3 regions of the Micromonospora sp. WMMB235 genome follow, and region 1 is predicted to be linked to each of the others. Evidence: riboswitches for the same ligand, from Rfam matches in the RefSeq annotation. Region 1 holds a riboswitch; each other region holds the start of a gene.
The links. A riboswitch is a leader RNA that binds a small molecule or an ion and turns the genes downstream of it on or off. The one in region 1 is predicted to bind cyclic di-AMP.
Positions count from the first base shown of each region.

Region 2: linked by a shared signal. The riboswitch ahead of BFV98_RS26675 (hypothetical protein) and the one ahead of BFV98_RS18945 (NlpC/P60 family protein) in region 1 are both predicted to bind cyclic di-AMP.
Region 3: linked by a shared signal. The riboswitch ahead of BFV98_RS30265 (C39 family peptidase) and the one ahead of BFV98_RS18945 (NlpC/P60 family protein) in region 1 are both predicted to bind cyclic di-AMP.

Region 1 covers NZ_MDRX01000001.1:4,321,149-4,324,859, forward strand. The annotation lists gene BFV98_RS18935 (pyridoxamine 5'-phosphate oxidase family protein) at 1-309, opposite strand, end outside; gene dcd (dCTP deaminase) at 388-966, shown strand; gene BFV98_RS18945 (NlpC/P60 family protein) at 1,031-2,062, opposite strand; cyclic di-AMP (ydaO/yuaA leader) riboswitch at 2,076-2,210, opposite strand; gene BFV98_RS18950 (N-acetylmuramoyl-L-alanine amidase) at 2,449-3,711, shown strand, end outside.
Region 2 covers NZ_MDRX01000001.1:5,972,849-5,976,559, reverse strand. The annotation lists gene BFV98_RS26685 (AAA family ATPase) at 1-617, shown strand, start outside; gene BFV98_RS26680 (cation diffusion facilitator family transporter) at 722-1,636, shown strand; cyclic di-AMP (ydaO/yuaA leader) riboswitch at 1,781-1,911, shown strand; gene BFV98_RS26675 (hypothetical protein) at 1,916-2,989, shown strand; gene BFV98_RS26670 (SRPBCC family protein) at 3,015-3,467, opposite strand; gene BFV98_RS26665 (STAS domain-containing protein) at 3,571-3,711, opposite strand, start outside.
Region 3 covers NZ_MDRX01000001.1:6,803,122-6,806,832, forward strand. The annotation lists gene BFV98_RS30260 (copper resistance CopC/CopD family protein) at 1-522, opposite strand, end outside; gene BFV98_RS32095 (hypothetical protein) at 853-1,125, opposite strand; cyclic di-AMP (ydaO/yuaA leader) riboswitch at 1,517-1,657, shown strand; gene BFV98_RS30265 (C39 family peptidase) at 1,867-2,667, shown strand; gene BFV98_RS32850 (zinc ribbon domain-containing protein) at 3,085-3,420, opposite strand; gene BFV98_RS32855 (hypothetical protein) at 3,432-3,711, shown strand, end outside.

The DNA.
Region 1 (3,711 bases):
CACCGTGGCCGGGTCGGTCACCGGCCGGGCGCGGCCTGCCACGTACGCCTCGTCGTCGCTCTCCTCCGGCGGGAACGAGTGCAGCGCGTAGCGGCCGTCGCGTTCGAGGTCGCGGCGCTTCGGCGAGTCGATGACGAAGCACCAGAGGCCGTCGGCGGTGAACACCGGGGAGACCGGGTGCACCCGGGGCCCGCCGTCGGCGCGGACCGTGGCGAGATAGCCGAAGCCCGGCCCGTACTGCTGCATCAGGAGGCGGATCTCGGCGGCGAGGCGGGGCTCGTCGGCGGCGAATTCGGACCAGGAAGCCATGTGGACACTCTATCGAACACGTGTACGAAGATGTAGTGCGACACGCAGGTCACCGGCACCTGTCGCTATGGTGTTCCGATGCTGCTCTCCGACCGCGACCTGGTCTCCGAGATCAAGGCCGGCACGCTCGCGCTGGAGCCCTTCGAGCCCACGTTGGTGCAGCCGTCGAGCATCGACGTACGCCTGGACCGGCTGTTCCGGGTCTTCAACAACCACCTCTACACGCACATCGACCCGTCGATCCAGCAGGACGACCTGACCTCGATGGTGGAGGTGCCGGAGGGGCAGCCGTTCGTGCTGCACCCGGGCGAGTTCGTGCTCGCCTCCACCCTTGAGGTGATCTCGCTGGGTGACCAGCTCGCCGGCCGGCTGGAGGGCAAGTCGAGCCTCGGGCGACTGGGGCTGCTGACCCACTCGACCGCCGGCTTCATCGACCCGGGTTTCTCCGGTCACGTCACGCTGGAGCTGTCGAACGTGGCGAACCTGCCGATCACGCTCTGGCCGGGCATGAAGATCGGCCAGCTCTGCATCTTCCGGCTCTCCTCGCCGGCCGAGCACCCGTACGGCTCGGCCGTCTACGGCTCGCGTTACCAGGGGCAGCGCGGACCGACGCCGAGCCGGTCCTGGCAGAGCTGGCGCACCTGGCCGACCCGCTGACGGCGCCCACAGTTGTTAATAGGGGCCCCCTCCTCTACCGGAGGCGTTAAGAGGGGGCCCTTCCTTACACCCGGCCGTAGCTGTTGATGTCGCCGTCGTCGACCCGCTTCATGGTGATCGGCTTGCCGGACTGGGAGGCGTGCACCACCCAGCCGTCGCCCACGTACATCGCCACGTGGTGCAGGTCGCTGTAGTAGAAGACGAGGTCACCGGCGCGCAGCTCGGCCCGGCTCACCCGCTTCGTCATGCCGTGCTGCTGGCGCGCGTTGTGCGGCAGCGAGACACCGCCCTTGGCCCAGGCCGCCATGGTCAGGCCCGAGCAGTCGAAGTGATCCGGCCCGGCCGCGCCCCACACGTAGATCTTGCCGATCTGGGCGCAGGCGAACTTGACCGCCGCTCCGGCCGCGCCACCGGGGTAACCGGCGGGGCAGGGCGCCGGGCGCAGCGGGCCGCCGCCACCGTTGCCGTACACCTTGAGCCGCAGCTTCTGCAGCCGGGCGATCTCGGCGTCGATCTGCTTCTTCTTCGCCGCGAGCTGGGCCTCGGTACGCGCCAGTCCGGCGATCATCTCGTCCAGCGGCTTCTTCTTCGCCGCCAGTTCGTCGCGCAGCGCGGCGACGGAGCGCACCTGCTCGTGCTGGCGGTGCGCGAAGCGGTCGAGCAGTTCCAGGCCGTTGACCAGGTCACCGGGTGAGCGGCTGCCCAGCAGCGCGTTGACGGTGGAGAGGTTGTCACCCTTGTAGGCGTCGGCGGCGAGTCCGCCGACCTGGCCGAGCGCGGCGTCCACCCGGGCCTGGAGGGGTGCGATCTGCCGGCCGAGCGCGTCGGCCTGCTTGCGCCGCGCGGCGAGCTGCTCGCGTACGGCGTTGACCTGTTCGATGACCGGTTCGAGTTTGTTCCAGTCGCGGTCGATCTGCGCCTCGATCTCGGCGACCGAGGGTTCGGCGTGTGCCGCCGTGGCGCCACCGGTCAGGATGACTGCGGTGCCGACGAGAGCGGCGAGGGCTGTGGTGAAGCGGGACCAGCGGGTACGCGGCACAGCCGTGGACCGGTCGACCGACCGGCTCGACGACGGCCGCGGGGCATGGAGTGCCACCGGGCGTCCGTACTCCTTCTTCCGTACCGCCTACCGGGTTAGCTGACGGATTCGGGCGGGAAGGGAGCCGCCCTACCGCATCGCTGCGGATTCACCCCAGGTACCTGGTTCCCCGGCTCGCCCGGAGGCGACTCGGCGGTGTCGGACCGTCACCGACCGGGTTGGACGGTGAGACGTGCGGCCGACGATTCACCAGAGTAGGGACCACCGTTATCGATCCGCAACTTCCAGCGCCGTGACACTCCGTACGCGATGAGGCGCCGCACCCCGGTCGGAGGTGAAATTTTCTTTCAAGGCTGATTACTCACTGGAAAGGTATTGACCCTCGCGGGTGTGCGGAGTGAGGGTGGAAACGCAGTGACCCCCATCCCTGTCCAGGAGGTTCGATGCACCTCTCCGCCCCGCCGTCGGGCAGACGGATACTGCTCGCCGCCGCAGTGGCGACCGCCACCGCGCTGGCGACGACCGGCCCGGTGACCGCCGCGCCGGACACGTCCGCGTCCGCGAGCGACCGGCAACAACAATACGCCGCCGCCGCGGCCGAGTACGGCGTACCGCAGAACGTGCTGCTCGGTGTCTCCTATCTGGAGTCCCGCTGGGACACCCACACCGGGCAGCCGAGCACCAGCGGCGGCTACGGCCCGATGCACCTGACCGACGCCGCGCACATCCTCGCCATGCCGGGCAGCGCCCACGTCGACGAGGACGAGGACCCGCGCGGCGACGACTCCCGGCCGCTGAAGCTCGATCCGGCCACCGCGGCCGCACCGAAGCGGGAGACCCCGCTGCCGCCGGCCTCGCTCCAGACGCTCGACGCCGCCGCCGCGCTCACCGGGCTCGACGCGGGCACGCTACGCACCGAGCCGGCCGCGAACATCCGCGGTGGCGCCGCGCTGCTGGCGTCGTACCAGAAGGCTCTGGGTGGGCCGGTCGGCGCCGGCACCGATCCGGCGGCCTGGTACGGCGCGGTGGCCCGGTACTCCGGCGCGGACACCTCGGACGCCGCGGCGGCCTTCGCCGACGAGGTCTACGACCAACTCGGCCAGGGCGCCAGCCGGACCACCGACGACGGCCAGCGGGTCACGCTCGCCGCCACCGCCGCGAAGCCGGACCGTTCCCGGCTGGCCCGCCTGGGCCTGCGCAACGCCGAGCGACCGGACGGGCTGGAGTGCCCGGTGCGGCTGGCCTGCGAGTGGATCCCCGCGCCGTACGAGCAGCTCAGCGACGACCCGGGCGACTACGGCAACCACGACCTGGGCGACCGGCCGAAGCAGCAGAAGATCGAGTACATCGTCATCCACGACACCGAGGGCTACTTCGGCCCGAGTGTCGACCTGGTGAAGCGGGCCGACTACCTGGGCTGGCACTACACGCTGCGCTCGGTGGACGGCTACATCGCCCAGCACATCAAGACCAAGGACGTGGGCTGGCACGCCGGCAACTGGTACGTCAACGCCAAGTCCATCGGCCTGGAGCACGAGGGCTTCGCCGGTCAGGGCACCTGGTACACCGAGGCGATGTACCGCACCTCCGCCAAGCTGGTGCGTCACCTGGCGCTGAAGCTCGGCATCCCGATGGACCGGCAGCACATCATCGGCCACGACAACGTGCCCGGCATCAACGCCGGCGCGGTGGGCGGCATGCACTGG
Region 2 (3,711 bases), 1.7 Mb from region 1:
TGGTGGTGGACGAGTCGCAGGACGTCTCGCCGATGCAGTGGCGGATGGTCGGCCGGCGCGGGCGGCTGGCGTCCTGGACGGTGGTCGGCGACCCGGCGCAGACCGCCTGGACCGGCGACCCGCAGGAGCTGGACCGGGCCCGGGACCAGGCGCTGGGCCGGCGCAAGCGGCACCGCTACGAGCTGACCACCAACTACCGCAACTCTGCGGAGATCTTCGCGGTGGCGGCGGCGGAGATCCGCCGGCTCTACCCGGACCTGCCGCTGCCCGACGCGGTGCGGTCCACCGGCGTGCCGCCGGTCGAGCGCACGGTGCCCGCCGCCGACCTGCCGGCGGCCACCGTCGAGGCGGCCGAGGCGCTGCTCGCGCAGGTGGAGGGCACCGTCGGGGTGATCACGCCGGTGCCGCGCCGGGACGAGGTGGCCGGCTGGCTGGGCGGGCTCGGCGCGGGCCGCCTCCAGGTGGTGACCAGCCTGCAGGCCAAGGGCATGGAGTACGACGGCGTGGTGCTGGTGGCGCCGAGCGAGATCCGGGCCGACCCCGGCTCGGGTGTCCGCACGCTCTACGTGGCGCTGTCCCGGGCCACCCAGCGTCTCACCACGCTCGACCCCTCCTGACGGACACCCGACGGTGACCCGGCGGTCACCCATCGTTCAGTTGCATACATAGCGATGTGAACATACATTGGGCCTGGCCGGTACGGGGCAGGAAGGGTGTTGGCGTGGGCGCAGGTCATGACCACAGCGGCGCGGTGACCAACGCGGCGCACCGCCACCGGGGCCGCCTCTGGGCCGCCTTCGCGCTGCTCGCCGCCCTGATGGTGGTCGAGGCGGTGGCCGCCTTCACGACCGGCTCGCTGGCCCTGCTCTCCGACGCCGGGCACATGTTCACCGACGTCCTCGGCATCGGCATGGCCCTCGCCGCGATCACCGCGACCCGCCGCGCCGGCACCGACCCGCAGCGCACGTTCGGGCTCTACCGGCTGGAGGTGCTCGCCGCCCTCGCCAACGCCGTGCTGCTCGGCGCCGTCGCCATCTACGTCCTGGTCGAGGCGGTACGCCGGTTCGGCGAGCCGCCGGAGGTGCTGGCCGGCCCGATGCTCGTGGTGGCGGTGCTCGGCCTGCTCGCCAACATCGTCGCGTTCGCGCTGCTGCGCGCCGGGTCGAAGGAGAGCATCAACCTGCGCGGGGCGTACCTGGAGGTGCTCGGCGACCTGCTCGGCTCGCTCGGCGTGATCGCCGCCGCGCTGGTCATCGCGGCGACCGACTGGTGGTGGGCGGACCCACTGGTCGCCGTCGGCATCGGCCTGTTCATCCTGCCGCGCACCTGGCGGCTCGGCCGGGCCGCGCTGCGCATCCTGGTGCAGGCCGCGCCGGAGCACCTCCAGGTCACCGCCGTGCACGACCGGCTGGCCGCCGTACCGGGCGTGGCCGAGGTGCACGACCTGCACGTCTGGACGCTCACCTCGGGCATGGAGGTGGCCTCGGCGCACCTGACCACCGATCCGGGCGTGGACCCGGGCGTGGTGCTGGCCGCCGCGCGGGCCGCCCTGCACGAGGACTTCTCCATCGATCACGCCACGTTGCAGGTCGAACCCGGAGCGTCGGCCGGAGTGTGCGGACAGACCGAGTGGTGATTAGGACACACTTAAATCACTGTGGCTAATGTAGTCTTATGCCGGTTTTGCCCCGCCTAGTGGCACTGCTCCACGGAGCCGTGCCCGGGCAGCGCCGGTAGTCTCGGTCGCGGCCGCACCCGCGGGCGCCACCCGGCCCCGGTGGGGCGGCCGTCGCCTAATCGTCCGCAGGGACGAGCCGGGGAACCACGTACGTGGGGTGCATCCGCGTCAGCGGTAGGGATCTTCCGTCCCGAACCCGTCAGCTAACCCGGTCGGCGTTGACGGAAGGACGTGTGAATGCCCCCAGTGGCACCTGTACGACGGACGGCCGCCCGGTTGGCGGCCCTGCTCGTCGCGACGCTGACCCTCGGCGTCGCGACCGTTCCGGTCTCCCCCGCCTCGGCGGCGCCGGCGACCGGCCTGCTCGCCGCAGCGCCCGGCGACGACGAGGGTGGCACGCCCGAACTGCGTGCCCAGCTCGACGCGGCCAGCAAGGGCTGGCTGGAGGCGAAAGCCGCGCTGAACCGGTCGGTGAGCCGCCAGAAGCAGCTGAACGAACAACTCAAGACGGTCGGCGCCGAGCTGGCCGTACGCGACGCCAAGGTCGGCGAGATCGCCGCCGTGGCGTACCGCAACGGCCGTCTGGGGACCGCCGGGGCGCTGCTCGGCAGCAGCAGCCCGGAGGGCTTCATGGACCGGGCCGCCGCGCTGGAGCAGGTCGCCGCGCACGAGGACCGTACGCTGCGCGACCTGATCACCACCCGGGACGAGGCCACCCGCACCCGCGCCCAGCTCGACGGAGAGATCCGCGAGCAGCGCAAGCAGGTGACGGTGATGGCCAAGCGCAAGGAGCAGGCCGAGCGCGCCCTGGAGGTGGCGAACGACCGGGCCTCGCGCAGCAGCAGCGGCGGTGGCAGCGTCCAGGGCACCTCCAGCAAGAACGCGAAGCCGGCACCGCGCAACTCGGACGGCTCCTGGCCGTCGGAGTCGTGCAGCGTCAACGACCCGACCCCGGCGAACGGCTGCATCACCCCGCGAACGCTGCACGCGCTGCAACAGGCCAAGGCGGCGGGCTTCACCCGGTACGTCTCGTGCCACCGGCCCAGCGGCTCTGGTGAGCACCCGAAGGGGCGGGCCTGCGACTTCGCCGCGCAGAAGAACGGCTTCGGCGGCGTGGCCACCGGTGGTGACCGGACGTACGGCAACAACCTGGCCGCATACTTCGTGCGCAACGCCGACCCGCTCGCCGTGCTCTACGTGATCTGGTTCAAGCAGATCTGGCTGCCCAGCAGCGGGTGGAAGTCGTACAGCGGCGGCAACGGCGACCCGTCCAGCGACCACACCAACCACGTGCACCTGTCGGTGTACTGAGCGCGCCCCGAGAGGGCCGGCCGGATCAGGCCGGCCGGCCCTCCAGGGTCGCTCCGAGACGAGCCGCCAGGCCCAGGTGAGCCGCCCGGGCCTGGCGGAACGCGTACCCGAACAGTGGCGCCGGAGCGGTGAGCGTGATCTCCACGTCGATGCGTACCGTGCCGTCCGGCTCGTCGCGCAGCCGGGTGTGGTTGCGGACCGTCGTCGCGGGCTGCTGACGCGCCACTGTGACGACCTCGTCCTCGCCGGCGATCAGCACGTCCGCCTGGTACGTGACCGGGAAGTGCAGCGGGCCCAGTTGCAGCCGGTCGGTGATCGCGTAGCTGGCCAGCGCGCCTGGCCGGGCCGGCAGCTTCCGGACCCGGACGATCAGCGGATGCAGCTCGCCCTGGCGACTCAGGTCACCCAGTAGCGCCACCGCTTCGGCCCGGGTGCACCGGGCCTGCACGGTGTAGCTGAAGCTGTCGCTGCTCTGCAAGCGGGCCCCCTCGCCGTCGTGCGTCGCGACGATCGTCCCGTACCGACGCCGGACTGGCAACGGGTAGAAAGTCCCCTGGCTGCAGGGGGTGTGGACGGCGCGCTCAGGCGCCGGGCAGCACCTCGGGGGTGTCGTCGGCGAACCACGGCTCGGGCGCGCCGAACAGGCCGAGCAGGCCGGTCACCCAGAGCTGCCGGTGCACGAACCGGCTCGGCTCGGTGACCACGAGCTTGACGCCGCTGAC
Region 3 (3,711 bases), 2.5 Mb from region 1:
GACAAACCGCACCGGCGCCTGTTCCGCGTCGGCGGTGTGGCCAACAGCGTGTCCTCCCGCGTGTGCCGACGGCGAAGCCGGGGGCACACCTGGCCCACCATGGCCGGCATGTCCGTGCGGGCTGGCTGTTGCCTGGGGTTTAGCGGCCGTTCCGGGCGTCGGGGGAGGCGAGGCCACCGTAAACGTGATGACACCCGTCAGGGGGTGGGCGTCCGGGGCCGCGACGCTCCATCGCAGCTTGAACGTGCCGGTGGTCAGGCGAGCGGTCGGGTGGACCAGCCACGTTCGGCCTCCGTCGGGCGTGTGGCTGGCGGCCGGTAGGCCGATGCCGTTGCCGTCGGAAAGCTTGAATCCCGCTCCTGTGGGCGTGCCGGCGGCGCTGAGCGTCAGCCGGATCTCCTGGACGGCGCCGTCGATCCGCGCGCCGTCGGCCGGAACGGCCCGGAGCAGCTTGAAATGTGCGGCCGCAGGGGAAGCGAACCCGAGGGCCACGATGAGGGCGGGAAACAGCGCCAGCCACACCCGAATTGCCCAGCGCGCGGCGCGACGTGCTGGCGACTGAGGACATGCGAGACCCGGCGATGCAGCAAGCAAGGTCAGGCCGCCCGGCGACGCCGCTGGAAAGGCACTGTTGATCCTTCCGCCAAGGAGGCGCGGGCCGGTGCCCACACATCGCTCCCACGTGGTGCGGTCGCCATCCTAGGTCAACTACTACCCGCCCTTAGTAGGGGCGGGTCAGCTTCGACGATCCAGAAAGTCAGGTTGGGGGAGAGCGCCAGCATGGTGGCATCGCCGACTCGCAACGGCGACGGACTGCGCCGGGAGTGGTGCGAGGCATTGCCGCGGTCCCGGTCAGCCGTGGTCGGGTCGCTCTGTGGCCCCGCGGTGACGGATTTTGAAGCGGGCCACCGCGATCAGCGCGACGATCATGCTCTCGTACGCGGTTCCCACTTGCTTCGCGCGGCGCGCGCCCAACCGTCGGCAGGGCGGCGATCCGGCCTTACGCCGCCCGCCGGGATTGGGTTGATTTTCGTCGAAGCCACGTCGACATTCGAACGTCGAGCTACCCGCGGTCTGCGCGGGCTGACTGCCGGGTGTCACGAGCGCCGCCAACTTCATCTCCATGAACGCCTGTGCGGTAACGGGGAGCTCGCACTGACTTGTGTCTGCGCGCGGCCTCGGCCCGTACCACCACTACCGCCGCTGCTGCCGGCCCGGGTTTGCTGAATTGTGACTGAAATTGGTGTGGGGCTACGTACGGCCGCCCAGGAAACGGCCATTCGGGTGAGTATGCGGCGATCGGCCAAGCAATTGAGCGCCAACAGCATTCCGATGTCCGGTTACGTCCCGAGGGTTCCGCTATAACTGCTCGTCCCATTGAGTGGCATGAGTAACTGGAGGTTCCGATCAGAGTAGCGATGTTCGAGGCTTATGCAGGTGGGAGCCCTTGGCATACGACGTACCCACCGGTAATGTCGGCGCGTCCGGTGCGGTTTCCGATCGCAAGTGGCGACGCCGCTCCGACCCGCCTAATCGTGATCTCATGAACCGGGGACCCAGGCAACACCGGGGTGAATCCGCGAGCCACGGCCCGCGGTAGGGCGTACTTCCCGCCCGAATCCGTCAGCTAACCCGGTAGGCGGCCACGGAAGGAGTGCCAGCCTCGTGCGAAACACCTCCCGATACTCCCCACGCCTCCACGGCATCGCGGTGCCGACACTCGCCTGACTGTGAGTCCCGGCAACTGCCCCCCAGCCCGGCCCACCGGGCGCTCCCCATCCCCGCGGCACCCCGCCCAGTCACAACGTGCGTGAGTTCCTCCGCGCGTCGGGCCGGCCTGTGCCGCTCCAGCCCGTGGAGGAACACATGAAGCACCACATGAAGCGTCAGCTGCGGCGTCTTGTGACCGAGCGCCCGTACAAGATCATCGCCGGCTCCGCCGCGGCGCTCGTGCTCGCCAGCGGCGTCGGCACGGCGCTGGCCGCCACCGATCACAACGCGCCCGTCCGCCAGGGGAACACCGCCGCCGGGCTGGCTCCGCGGCTCGGTGATGTCGCCACCCGCGGCGAGGCTCGCGTCGCCGCCGAGCCGTCGCCGTCAGCGAAGGACAGGGCCACGACCGACCCGGACGTGACCAAGAAGGCGAGGCCGAAGCCTCCGTCGACCAAGGTCCTCGACCACACCTACGAGGCGCAGACTGCCTACTGGAACTGCGGCCCGGCCGCTGTGCGCAACGCGCTCAGCGCGAGCGGCGTCGAGACCACCCAGGACGCGATGGTCGCCCCGCTGAACGCTGGCGAGAACGGCACCAACTCGGCGGAGGACACCACTCGCGGGCTCAACCAGATGGTCAAGGGCAACCCGTACCGGACGCACATGATCCCGGGCCAGGCCGCGACGCCGGCGCAGATCGACCAGCTCCAGGCCGACGTGGTCACCGCCATCACCGACGGCCGTGCCGTGGTCGCCAACACCGTCGGCTCCGCGACCGATACAGACGGCGGCTGGCACTCCTTCCCCGGCGGCCACTACATCGCCGTGGTCGGATATAAGGACGACGGCCGGACGGTGCGGATCGCCGACTCCGCCGACCCGAACATGGCCGCCTACTGGATGACCACCATCGACCTGGCGAACTGGATGGCCACCCGCGGCTACTCCGCCTGATCCCATCTCCGGCCCTCGGGCACCGGCTCGTTCGAGCCGGTGCCCGTCGCCTTTCGGTTCGCGCCCAGTAGCAGGCAGGACGGCACGTCGTGCGCCCTCTGGTATGGCTCAGCCGATCATCTTGTGCGGTCAGGTTAGGTGCCGCCCGACGCGGCGGGCAGGGGCGAACACGTACAGGTCCAGCATGCCGGGTGGGTTGGCCAGGCCGGGGCCGCCGGCGCGAAATCCGAACCAGCCCCTCTGTGGACTTTGGTGCGTCACCGATAACGGCATGACGCCGACACGGGAAACTCCATAGTGCCGCTCGCTGCTATAGGATTACGGCATGAGCACCCATGCTGAGCATGGGTGCCGTGACTTTGTGTCCGAATCCCTCGGACACAACATCTCCACATATTGATCATGGGTTGAACGGGCTCACTTGCCTGAGGCTCCTGTGGTCGGTGTACATCGTTCCTGATCGCAGATGATGCTGATCTTGTTTCTGTGCAGGAGCGCGGCCAGGTCATGCGGGTTCTGGGCGTCGCTGGCGAGGCCGGGATGTCCCATCAGTCGCGCGATGATGTGGTCTTCCCTGAGGTAGAGCATCTTGCGTCGGCCGTTGGTGGGCTGTTGGGTGCTGGTGTGGCCTTGGCGGCATCGGTAGCCCGGACGCTGGTTGATCCAGTGGGATTCCAGTCTTCGGCCGCATGGTGCGCAGCGCAGCAGGCCGGTGAACAGGTAGCGGCGGGCAGTCCCGTCGTGGCTGGCCACAACTGCACACCGTGCTGTTCGAGCAGGGGTGCCAGGTGCTGCAGCTGGTTGGCGGAGAATGCTCGTTCGTATTCGCCGACCACGATCGCGTCGAACCCACGGTGCGGATCGGGGAGCGCGGCCAGCAGCGCGGCGGCCTGCGGACGCTGCCGCCAGCCGCGGCGGCGCGAGCAGCCGGCATCGAAGTACTCGGCGACGATCAGCCCGTGACCGGCGACGAGTTCGCTGGCGCAGTCCCGCTGCCAGTGCCGGGACGTCACCCGGTCTTGATGCTCGATGGTCGACATCCGG